Regions from separate parts of the Buttiauxella sp. BIGb0552 genome, predicted to be linked through region 1. Evidence: predicted binding sites of a transcription regulator. Region 1 holds the regulator's gene; each other region holds the start of a gene.

The links. Region 1 encodes LexA, which represses DNA repair genes until DNA is damaged. Its sites were predicted from a motif close to TNCTGTATGTACATACAGNA; they were not measured.
Region 2: a site for LexA is predicted at 1,628-1,647, ahead of EDF88_RS06280 (DNA translocase FtsK 4TM domain-containing protein). Genes of this name have one in related genera too.
Region 3: a site for LexA is predicted at 867-886, ahead of mutH (DNA mismatch repair endonuclease MutH). Genes of this name have one in related genera too.
Region 4: a site for LexA is predicted at 1,308-1,327, ahead of dinB (DNA polymerase IV). Genes of this name have one in related genera too.

What each region holds. Positions count from the first base shown of each region.
Region 1 is NZ_SODY01000006.1:37,640-40,812, reverse strand. It holds gene dinF (MATE family efflux transporter DinF) at 70-1,401, opposite strand; gene lexA (transcriptional repressor LexA) at 1,476-2,084, opposite strand; gene EDF88_RS17355 (diacylglycerol kinase) at 2,193-2,561, opposite strand; gene plsB (glycerol-3-phosphate 1-O-acyltransferase PlsB) at 2,688-3,173, shown strand, end outside.
Region 2 is NZ_SODY01000002.1:320,092-323,264, reverse strand. It holds gene trxB (thioredoxin-disulfide reductase) at 1-604, opposite strand, end outside; gene lrp (leucine-responsive transcriptional regulator Lrp) at 1,095-1,589, shown strand; gene EDF88_RS06280 (DNA translocase FtsK 4TM domain-containing protein) at 1,711-3,173, shown strand, end outside.
Region 3 is NZ_SODY01000003.1:223,439-226,611, forward strand. It holds gene rppH (RNA pyrophosphohydrolase) at 1-434, opposite strand, end outside; gene mutH (DNA mismatch repair endonuclease MutH) at 1,120-1,806, shown strand; gene EDF88_RS10080 (TerC family protein) at 1,882-2,595, shown strand; gene EDF88_RS10085 (YgdI/YgdR family lipoprotein) at 2,722-2,940, shown strand.
Region 4 is NZ_SODY01000002.1:882,304-885,476, reverse strand. It holds gene nqrF (NADH:ubiquinone reductase (Na(+)-transporting) subunit F) at 1-1,004, shown strand, start outside; gene nqrM ((Na+)-NQR maturation NqrM) at 1,016-1,240, shown strand; gene dinB (DNA polymerase IV) at 1,349-2,404, shown strand; gene pepD (beta-Ala-His dipeptidase) at 2,448-3,173, opposite strand, start outside.

The DNA.
Region 1 (3,173 bases):
GGACGTGATAATAATTGTAGTCAAGGATATGGTGGTGGGGAGAAAACTAAGAATCTTTAACCATGCGGCTTAACTTTGTACATTGTTAAACCAGCTATTTTGCTGCCAGTGACGACGCCAAATCCAACCTAACGCCAGCCCCCGCAGAGCAAGGAATACCGCCACAGACAGCCATAACCCGTGGTTGCCTAAATACGGAACAGTGAAGAGCGTTAGGCCGAAACCAACAGCGGCAACCGCCATGCTATTACGCATCTCAGCGCCTCTTGTCGCGCCAATAAACATCCCATCCAGCAAGTAGCACCAGACACCAACCACGGGTAACACAATCTGCCAGTGGAGATAACGATCGGCCTGTAGCTGTAATTGGGGAATGGACGTCAGAAGAGAAACAATTTGCTCGCCAAATAGGGCATACACCACGGCAAACATGAGCGCGACTAAACCCGCCTGCCGACAAGCTGCCCCCCAAACCTCGAGCAATTGACCACGATTCTTTGCACCATAAGCTTGCCCGGAGTGGGCTTCAACAGCATAGGCAAAACCATCAAGCGCATAAGCGGTAAACGTCAGGAGAGTCATTAACACCGCATTGACGGCGACAATTTCGCTGCCTAAGCGCGCACCAAAGATGGTCACTGATGCAAAGCACACTTGCAGTAATAACGAGCGCAACATGATGTCCCGATTAAGCGCCAGTAAGCGCCGAACATTGCCACGCCAGGACTGTTTGAGCATCTCAAAACTGATACCTCGCAAGCCCATAACCTTCTTCACCATCAGCAATCCGATGAAAAATGTCGCGTATTCAGCAGTAACAGTCGCAAGTGCCGCCCCTTGAACATCAAGGTGCAAGCCCATCACCAGCCACACATCCAGTACGATATTCAGAAGATTGCCGACTACCAGCAAGATAACCGGAGCTCGTGCGTATTGAACCCCTAGCAACCATCCCAGTAAAACGAGGTTGGCAAGCGAGGCTGGCGCACTCAGCCAGCGGATTTCAAGAAAGCGTTGCGCTTGTACGAGCACATCCTGATTGCCGCCGACAATTTGTAAAGCGAGTGAAATGAGGGGATCGCGCAGTAAGACAATTGCCACCCCTGCCCCTAGTGCCAGTAATAATGGTTGCACCAGTGCACGAGCTAACGCTGAGGGATTATTGGCACCAAAAGCCTGAGCAGTTAAACCTGTGGTACTCATTCGTAAAAACAGCAGTAACATAAACAGGAAGCTGGTTGCTGTCGCACCAATGGCAACACCGCCCAGATAAACAGGACTATCCAGATGACCAATAACAGCCGTATCGACAAGGCCAAGCAGCGGAACGGTAATGTTGGAGAAAATCATGGGTAAAGCGAGGCGCCAGAGCGCACGATCCGCTGTGGAGAATAATTGCATGACATCTCCTGAAGGAGATCAAAGATAATTAAGGCAGTGATGCGCACTTTAAATGCGCATCACCTAAAGAGATTTTACAGCCAGTCGCCGTTGCGGATAACCCCAACAGCCAGCCCTTCAATAGAGAAGTTATGCTCGCGTAGGTCAACCACGATCGGTTCAAACTCACTGTTTTCTGGCAACAGATGAACGGTGTTGCCCTGTTGTTTTAAGCGCTTAACGGTAACTTCATCATCGATACGCGCGACAACAACCTGGCCATTACGCACATCCTGGGTTTTATGAACCGCAAGCAGGTCACCATCCATAATGCCGATGTCTTTCATCGACATACCGCTGACGCGCAGCAAGAAGTCGGCATTTGGTTTAAACAGTGATGGGTCGACCTGATAATGGCCTTCGATGTGTTGCTGTGCCAGGAGTGGCTCACCTGCAGCAACACGCCCAACCAGTGGAATACCGGTCACTTCTTCCACCAACAGGCGGATACCACGGGATGCGCCAGAAACAATTTCAAGCACACCTTTACGGGCAAGTGCTTTTAAATGCTCTTCAGCGGCGTTCGGAGAACGGAACCCCAGACGTTGAGCAATCTCGGCACGAGTCGGTGGCATGCCGGTCTGGCTGATATGATCCCGAATAAGATCAAACACCTCTTGCTGCCTGGTAGTTAACGCTTTCATTCCGCCCCCTGGGTGTTTATACAGTTATGCTGTGAGTATATACAGTCAAAGGTCAATTTGGAACCACAAATTAAGCAAAAAACCAGGCACTTAACTATTCTGGAAAGATCACCGCAAATGCGACCAAAGCAGCGTGACCCAGGTAATTACCGCGAGGATAATTGAAATTAATACTGCGGCCGAGCCCATGTCTTTGGCACGCCCGGAAAGTTCGTGGTAATCAGTGCCAACACGGTCGACAAGAGCCTCGATAGCGCTGTTGAGGATCTCGACAATCATGACCAACACGACTGAGCCGATAAGTAGAATGCGGGTAATGGGGTCGACATCTAACCAACATGCGATGGCAATGGCGATAACGGCAGAAACGCCTTCCTGGCGGAAAGCTGCTTCATTGATCCAGGCTGCTTTGAGCCCTTTCCATGAGTAGCCTGCGGCTTTGATGATACGGGTAAGTCCAGTGGTACTGCTCGCCATTTTAGGAAACCTTTTCAAATTATTTGCATCAATGCTTGTCAAAATTATAACGCCACAGAAATCTGGGTGAGATTCTGATATTCTTGCGGCGAATTTGCATCATTAACCTGAGGCTTTACATCGTTTATGTCAGGCTGGCCAAGAATCTACTACAAATTACTTAATTTACCATTAGGCGTTCTGGTAAAGAGCAAGTCCATTCCGGCAGATCCACAGGCCGAACTGGGCTTAGATCCCACACGCCCAATAATGTACGTTCTGCCGTATAACTCAAAGGCGGACTTATTAACCCTGCGCGCGCAATGCCTCGCGCACAACTTGCCCGACCCTCTCGAGCCATTAGAGATCGATGGTGCGGTATTGCCGCGCTATGTCTTTATCCATGGCGGCCCGCGCGTGTTCACTTATTACACGCCAAAGGAAGAGTCGATCAAGCTGTTCCATGATTATCTCGACTTGCACCGTAGCAATCCAAATTTGGATGTGCAGATGGTGCCGGTATCGGTGATGTTTGGCCGCTCTCCGGGTCGCGAAAAAGGCGAAGTTAACCCGCCACTGAAGATGCTTAACGGCATTCAGAAATTCTTCGCGGTATCCTGGCTTGGGCGCGAC
Region 2 (3,173 bases), on a different contig from region 1:
GTACGATATTGCCGTTCTTCACCTTATCCATCAGTCGATTAATCAGGATTTTCTCAGCCCGGAAGCTGTCACGGCGGTGAATTAAATGCACTTCAGAGGCAATGTTTGCCAGATAAAGCGCTTCTTCAACTGCGGTGTTACCACCACCGATGACCGCCACTTTTTGATTGCGATAGAAGAAACCATCACAGGTAGCACAGGCAGAAACACCACGGCCTTTAAATGCCTCTTCTGAAGGCAGACCCAGGTAACGTGCTGAGGCGCCGGTTGCGATGATCAATGCATCACAGGTGTATTCACCGCTGTCACCCGTCAGTCGGAATGGACGATTCTGAAGATCAACTTTAGAGATGTGATCAAACAGAATTTCGGTTTCAAATTTGGTTGCGTGCTCGTGCATGCGCTCCATCAGAGCTGGGCCAGTCAGGTCATTTGGATCACCCGGCCAGTTCTCGACTTCAGTCGTAGTGGTCAATTGGCCACCTTTTTCCATCCCGGTAATTAAAACGGGCTTGAGGTTGGCGCGCGCCGCGTAGACTGCTGCGGTGTAGCCCGCAGGGCCGGAGCCAAGAATTAGCAATTTACTGTGTTTAGCGGTGCCCATGAGATCCTCATTGTTCGTTGGCAGACAATCGAGGGATTGTAGGGAATTTGGCGGGGTAAAAAAAGGGTGCAGCGATTTTGTTAACTATATGTGCAATAGCTGTACTCAATCAGCCGTAGAACAATTCACTGAAAGCGCATAAAAATCCATCTGAACAGGGTAATTAGTCACGCAGGTAAAGTGATGAATAATCGTCAACTGTCCCGGATATATGGCACGTTCCACTAAATTTCGATGTTTTGCTTTGACAATCCGCTAAGCATTTGCGAAAACATTCGAGGAAGAAAAACATTTGGTATGAGAGCTGCAAAATAATCACGCATACCTGATGCAATTTTACCGGGTTATTGAAATCTACTCATGGCGTGGACAGACGCCATAAGTGATGTCGATGGCGGCCATTGGGCACCGGTCTTCTCACGTACACTCGGAACATTGACGTTGCCCGGGTTATGGCAGGTGAAGGAAGGAACACAGAGAGACAATAATAATGGTAGATAGTAAGAAGCGCCCTGGCAAAGATCTCGACCGCATCGATCGTAACATTCTAAACGAGCTGCAGAAGGATGGACGTATTTCCAACGTCGAGCTTTCGAAGCGAGTAGGGCTTTCACCGACTCCGTGCCTTGAGCGCGTGCGTCGCCTGGAACGACAGGGTTTCATTCAGGGCTACACAGCTCTGCTGAACCCGCATTATCTGGATGCATCACTTCTGGTTTTTGTTGAGATTACTCTGAATCGTGGCGCACCAGATGTGTTTGAGCAATTTAACGCCGCTGTTCAAAAACTTGAAGAAATTCAAGAATGTCATTTGGTATCCGGTGATTTCGACTACCTGTTGAAAACCCGCGTACCTGATATGTCAGCGTACCGCAAATTACTAGGCGAAACCTTGTTGCGACTGCCGGGTGTGAACGATACCCGTACCTATGTGGTCATGGAAGAGGTCAAACAGAGCAATCGTCTGGTTATTAAGACCCGTTAACACGGGCCAGGTGCAAAATCTGCGTATTTTGGTTACACTCCTGGTAATTCATACAGCAACAGTGCCGGGAATGCCCGGCACTGTTGCTCTCCATAGTTATTAAGGACCTGGAGAGTCTTACTTGAGCCAGGAATACACCGAAGAAAAAGAAGTTACATTGAGGAAACTCAGCAGCGGGCGTCGGGCATTAGAAGCCTTACTGCTCCTTGTTGCCATTTTTGCCGTCTATTTGATGGTGGCGTTGCTCAGTTTTAATCCTTCCGATCCCAGTTGGTCACAAACCGCATGGCATGAACCTATCCATAATTTAGGTGGGATGCCAGGTGCGTGGTTGGCCGATACACTGCTGTTTATTTTTGGCGTAATGGCCTACACCATCCCGGTTATCATTATCGGTGCGTGTTGGTTTACTTTCCGCAATCGGGATAACGAAGAGTTTATTGATTATTTTGCCGTTTCCTTACGCCTGATAGGCGTGTTGGCTATGGTTCTTACCGCCTGCGGCCTTGCTGCAATTAACGCCGATGATATTTGGTATTTTGCCTCCGGTGGGGTAATTGGTAGCTTGCTGAGTACAGCAATGATGCCATTGCTTAACAGCAGTGGCGGCACTATTGCACTGTTGTGCGTGTGGGCGGCAGGGTTAACGTTGTTTACTGGTTGGTCTTGGGTCGGGATCGCTGAGAAAATTGGTAGCGCGACTTTAAGCGTGCTGACGTTTGCCAGCAACCGCACTCGTCGGGATAACACCTGGCAGGACGATGATTACGGCGACGAAGAAGAAAATGATGACGAACACGCGCCAGCAGTAGAAAAGCGTGAGTCTCGTCGTGCGCGTATTTTGCGTGGCGCACTGGCCCGCAAGCAACGCATCTCAGAAAAATTCGCTAATCCAAACGCACGCAAAACAGATTCAGCGCTGTTTTCTGGTAAGCGTATGGATGATGCCGAGGATGATGTTCTGTTCTCGTCCAACAAAGCCACTCAGCCGGAAGATGACGTACTGTTCTCTGGTAATAAAGCAACGCTGCCGGAAAGCGATGAGTACGATCCGTTATTACACGGGCAGTCTATCGTTGCGCCAGTCGCTGCTGCGGCCGCTATGGCGAACCCAGCTTACGCCGCCCCGGTGATGCCGACAGGTACCGTATCTCCTGTTGCTACGCCTGCGCCGGAAGTAGTAGAGACTCCGGCTATTGCCTGGCAGTCGGCACCGACTACGGTAACACCTGAGCCTGTGCTTGCGCCGACACCTGAAAGTTATCAAGCGCCTCGCTCCGCGGAACAATACAACCCTCAACAGGTGACCAGCCATTGGTCAGAGCCAGAAATGGTGCAGCCTGTTGTTGAACAAGCTCCGGTTCAGCCAATTTATTATGATCCAACCCCAGCGCAACCAATTGTTGAGCCTGAGCCGGTTGAAGAGATAAAACCGGCCGTTCGCCCGCCTCTCTATCATTTTGAAGAAGTCGAAGCGAAACGTGCTCGTGAGCGTGAACAACTAGCTGCCTGGTATCAACCGGTTAATGAGCCAAAACCTGATCCTTACGGTTATGACAGCTCTCCTGCTTTTGCCTCAACGTC
Region 3 (3,173 bases), on a different contig from region 1:
CGATAAACATCGCGTTTAAAGGAGACAACCTGACGAACCGGATACCAATAACTAACCCAACGCCAACCATCAAACTCTGGGGTACTACTGGTTTGCATATTGATATCGTTATCGCTGCTGATCAACTGCAAGAGAAACCATTTTTGTTTCTGGCCGATACAAACCGGCTTTGTGTCCCAACGCACCAAACGTTTAGGTAACTTGTAACGTAACCAGTTTCGGGTCGAGGCGAGTATTCGGACATCTTTTCGCTGTAAACCCACTTCCTCGAAAAGTTCCCGGTACATTGCCTGTTCCGGGGATTCGCCAGGATTGATGCCACCTTGCGGAAACTGCCAGGAATGTTGACCAAAACGCCTGGCCCACATTACTTGACCCTGCCGATTACAGATTACGATACCAACATTCGGGCGGTAGCCATCATCATCGATCACCGGACTACCTCAAAACAAACTTAGATTAGGGCGATTGTTTCATACAAGCGCTAGACGGTAAACCACTGTGTATCGCTTCTCAGAAGGAATAACATTTGAATAACTCACAAAATATGACCGAGTTATAAACATTAACGTGGATGGGCCTCGCAGTTTATTCACTTTTTCTGTGGATATAACTGTGAAGAACTACCTTATACACTCGGGACAACTTAGGATAACTCCTGAAGCTCGTTAAAAAGATGAAATAAAATATTCAATATATTCAGTGCAATAAAGATAGAATGAATAACTCTCAGCTCAGTAATGTGACGATCATCACACACTAAGATCTCACGCTGATGAAAGATCGACCAATGACGTTTTTATCCACAGATTGTGCCAACAAGTTAGTCACATTCTGTCGAAAAATTGGGTTTTACCCCCAGTCAAGGCTGTAAATCGAACCAGTAGTGAGCTTTTTTATCACTTATCCCATTTTTCTGTGGATAACCCGGTGTAAGATCCTGTTCACTCCCGGTGACCAGAATGGGAAAAGGTTTTTGAAGAATTGATAAGTGAAAATTTTAGGCGATAAAAATGATGCAAAATCAGTACATTGTCATTCTTACCCCCGAGACGCTAAACTATTTCCACGTTGTGGGTAAACTGCGTTCACTTTTTGACCAACCAGTAACAAGACATCATGCAAACACTCAATCCCTTAGTTAACCCTCCAGAAAACGAACAGATTTTACTGACACAAGCTCAGAGGCTGGCAGGTTATACGCTAGGTGAACTGGCAGCTCTAGCCAGATTGCCGATCCCAAAGGATCTAAAGCGTGACAAAGGTTGGATCGGTGTTTTGCTCGAACTATGGTTGGGTGCCAGTGCCGGTAGCAAACCTGAACAAGATTTCGCAGCATTAGGAATTGAGCTGAAAACCATCCCTGTGGATAGATTTGGCCGCCCGTTGGAAACTACTTTTGTTTGCGTGGCCCCGCTCACCGGCAACACCGGGGTGACGTGGGAAACCAGCCATGTGCGCCACAAATTAAAACGGGTGCTGTGGGTTCCGGTTGAAGGAGAGCGGCAAATCCCCCTTGCTGAGCGGCATATTGGCACCCCTTTGCTGTGGGCTCCTTCCGAAGAGGAAGAGCAGCAGTTGCGTCAGGATTGGGAAGAGTTAATGGATTTGATTGTACTCGGCCAGGTTGAGCGCATCACCGCACGCCACGGAGAAGTGTTGCAGTTACGCCCCAAAGCCGCCAACAGCAAAGCGCTAACCAATGCATTCGGTGCAGATGGCGCGCCAATTCTTACACTCCCGCGTGGTTTTTATCTGAAAAAGAACTTTACCGCCGCTTTACTGGCTAATCATTTCTCGTTGTAGATTCATTTAACTTGCACCCTGTTCCTGGCTGGCGTTTATAATTGGCGTTTTATATTTTCAGGCAGGATTTGTTTAATGTTGTTTGCATGGATTACCGACCCTAACGCGTGGATGGCGCTGGGCACCCTGACGATTCTGGAAATCGTACTGGGTATCGACAATATCATCTTCCTTTCACTTGTCGTGGCGAAGCTGCCCAAAGCACAACAAGCCAAAGCCCGCCGCCTGGGACTGGGTGCTGCGATGATTATGCGTCTGGTGTTACTGGCGTCTATCGCCTGGATGACGCACTTAATTCACCCCCTATTTTCCTTGATGGGCCATGCGTTCTCGGCACGAGACCTTATTTTGACATTAGGTGGCGTGTTCTTAATCTGGAAAGCGAGTAAAGAGATTCACGAGTCCATTGAAGGCGAAGAGGAAGGAATTAAAACCAACGTTCACTCCTTCTTTGGCGCAATCGTGCAGATAATGCTGCTGGATATTATCTTCAGTCTGGATTCAGTCATTACAGCCGTTGGCCTGTCCGATCATCTGTTTATTATGATGGCAGCCGTGGTGATTGCCGTAATGGTGATGATGTTTGCTGCAAAATCGATTGGTGATTTTGTGGAACGCCACCCTTCAGTGAAAATGCTGGCGCTGTCTTTCTTGTTGCTGGTCGGTTTTACTCTGATTCTGGAAGGCTTCGATATTCATGTGCCGAAAGGTTACATCTACTTTGCGATGTTCTTCTCAATAGCTGTAGAAACGCTGAATCTTATTCGCAACAAAAAGAACCCGCTTTAGTCGTCTCAGGGGAAGCATTTTCGCTTCCCCGCTGTTTCTTTTAAGAATTTACTGCTTACTTTTAACGGTTGCCCGAGTTATTACTAGACTGTATATGTCATTCCACACCACACGAGGCGAATAACAATGAAAAAATGGGCAGTTATAATTTCCGCTGTCGGTCTGGCATTTGCGGTTTCAGGTTGTAGCAGCGATTACGTGATGGCAACCAAAGATGGCCGTATGATCCTGACTGATGGTAAACCGCAAGTCGATGACGACACCGGTCTGGTTAGCTATCGCGATCAGCAAGGCAATGAGATGCAGATTAATCGCGATGATGTTTCACAGATTATTGAACGCTAATTCCCCTTCATCTTTCAAGTTGCAGATGCGTTGGCTGCTCTCGCTCACCCGAATCACTTACTAGAGTAAGCTCATCGGGATTTTCTCGTTTGCCGCCTTCCTGCAGCTTGAAATATTTTGGGGATCATCAGATGATCAGCGCCTCGCTGGCCTGTAACACTTTTTCTTCACTTCCCCCCTTCCGCTTTTCCCTTCCCTCTGCCATGTTTATACCCGTCATACTTCAAGCTGCA
Region 4 (3,173 bases), on a different contig from region 1:
CTTGCGGGCAGTGCCGTGTAACCGTTAAAGAAGGTGGGGGTGATATTCTGCCTACCGAACTTTCGCATATCACCAAACGTGAAGCGAAAGAGGGCTGCCGTCTTGCCTGTCAGGTTGCGGTTAAGCAGGACATGAAAATTGAGCTGCCTGAGGAAATCTTTGGCGTAAAAAAATGGGAGTGCGAAGTTATCTCCAACGATAACAAAGCGACGTTCATCAAAGAACTCAAGTTACGTATTCCTGATGGTGACGTGGTGCCGTTCCGTGCGGGTGGTTACATCCAGATTGAAAGCCCACCTCACGAAGTTAACTACCAGGACTTCGATGTTCCGCAGGAATACCGTGGTGACTGGGATAAATTTAACCTGTTCCGTTTCAAATCTGTGGTGAAAGAACCCTGTGTTCGCGCCTATTCCATGGCGAACTACCCGGATGAGAAAGGCATTATCATGCTGAACGTGCGTATCGCTACGCCGCCGCCAAATGTGCCAGATGCACCTCCTGGGATTATGTCCTCCTATATCTGGTCGCTGAAAGCTGGCGATAAAGTGACAATTTCTGGGCCGTTTGGTGAATTCTTTGCCAAAGATACGGATGCAGAAATGGTGTTTATCGGCGGTGGTGCCGGTATGGCGCCAATGCGTTCGCACATATTTGATCAGCTTAAACGCCTGCATAGCACGCGCAAAATCAGCTTCTGGTACGGTGCGCGTTCGTTGCGTGAAATGTTCTACGAAGAAGAGTTTGAAAAACTGGCACAAGAAAACCCGAACTTTAACTTCAATGTGGCGCTTTCTGATCCGCAGCCTGAAGATAACTGGACGGGTTATACCGGTTTCATCCATAACGTATTGCTGGAAAACTATCTTCGCAGCCACCCGGCCCCAGAAGATTGTGAATTCTATATGTGTGGGCCGCCGATGATGAACGCCGCGGTGATTAAAATGCTCAAAGACCTGGGCGTAGAGGATGACAACATCATGCTCGACGACTTTGGCGGCTGACGGGAGCTATTATGCTGACGGTATTTTTAGCCACCTTCGTTATATTTTTGCTGGTGATATTTGGTATGTCACTGGGAGTTATCCTGAAGCGCAAAGCGCTTCAGGGTAGCTGTGGCGGCATTGCAGCACTCGGTATGGAGAAGGTTTGCAACTGTCCTGAACCCTGCGATGCGCGTAAAAAACGTATGGCGAAAGCCGAACGACTGGCAAAAATTCAGCAAAACCGCATCATATAAGCCTCTTAAATCCTCCCGCTTTGTCGGGAGGATTTCTTTGATACAGACTTTCCCCCTCTCATTAATTGACTGTATACTTATCCAGTGAAATTACTGGTGTGAAAAAGTATGCGTAAAATCATTCATGTCGATATGGACTGCTTTTTTGCAGCCGTGGAGATGCGCGATAACCCCAACTTGCGGGATATCCCGCTGGCTATTGGCGGCAGCGCGCAGCGACGTGGAGTTATCAGTACCGCAAATTACCCAGCACGAAAATTTGGTGTGCACAGCGCAATGTCGACTGCGATGGCTCTCAAATTATGTCCACACCTGACGCTTCTGCCCGGGCGTTTTGACGCGTACAAAGATGCATCAAATCATATTCGTGAGATATTTAGCCGCTACACCAATCTTATTGAACCGCTATCGCTTGATGAGGCTTATCTGGATGTTACCGATAGCCTGAACTGCCACGGTTCTGCAACGCTCATGGCGCAGGAAATTCGTCAGACGATTTCTGACGAGCTGAATCTCACGGCTTCCGCGGGGATAGCCCCGATAAAGTTCCTTGCCAAAATCGCTTCAGATCTGAACAAACCGAACGGGCAATATGTGATAACTCCTGAGCAAATTCCTGCATTTTTGCAAACTTTGCCGCTCGGTAAAATTCCAGGTGTTGGCAAGGTCACTGCCGGGAAGCTAGAAAGTCTGGGGTTACGCACCTGTGCGGATGTGCAGAAAACTGATTTAGCCTCGTTACTCAAACGTTTTGGGAAATTTGGGCGGGTACTGTGGGAGCGAAGCCAGGGCATTGACGAGCGGGAGATAAACAATGAACGGCAGCGCAAATCTGTTGGAGTAGAGAAAACATTGGCCGAAGACATTCATGATTGGCTGGAGTGTGAGGATATTATTGAGCAGCTTTATGCTGAACTTGAGCGACGTCTGAAAAAGGTGAAACCAGATTTATTGATTGCTCGTCAGGGAGTCAAACTCAAGTTTAATGATTTCCAGCAAACCACTCAGGAACATGTCTGGCCGCAATTAAATAAAGCCGATTTAATCGCAACGGCGAAGAAAACATGGGAAGAGCGTAGGGGAGGGCGAGGCGTAAGACTGGTGGGACTTCATGTCACGTTACTGGACCCGCAGTTGGAGCGCCAACTGGTTCTGGGATTATAAAAAACCCTCTCAATGAGAGGGTTTTGATCTACACGTATTTGGCTTACTTAACTGGAATTGCTTTTAGCAACTCAGTCAGCAGGATCCAGTATTGGCCAACGCTTGCAATATGAACTTGTTCATCAGGCGAGTGTGGACCTGTAATGGTCGGCCCAATAGAAACCATATCCATCTCAGGGTAAGGCTTCTTGAACAGACCACATTCCAGACCAGCATGGATAACCATGATGTTTGGCGTCTTGTTGAACAGCTTTTCGTAAGTTTCACGAACCAGAGCCATTACCGGGGATTTTGCATCTGGCTGCCAACCTGGGTAGCTGCCTTTTGCAACACTTTCTGCGCCAGCAAGCTGACCCAGTGCGTGAAGCATGCCAACCACATAATCTTTGCCGCTATCAATCAACGAACGAATCAGGCAGATGATCTCAGCGCTTTCGTCAGTCATTGTAACCACACCCACGTTCAGTGAGGTTTCCACTACGCCTTTTACAGCGTCGGAATTGCGGATAACACCGTTCGGCATTGCGTTGAGCAAGTTAATGAAAGCTTCGCGGCTTTTTACTGTCAGCGCAGATTTGTCTGTGCTGGTCGCTTCAACCAGAACGGTGGTGTTTTTCTCAACGGCACCCAGCTCATTTTGCAGAATTGACAAGAACTGCGCTGCCAGTTGCTTGAGTTGTGCAGCTTTATCGGCAGGTACAGCAAGGATAGCTGAACCTTCACGAGGGATTGCGTTACGCAGCGTACCGCCGTTCAGATCAATCAGACG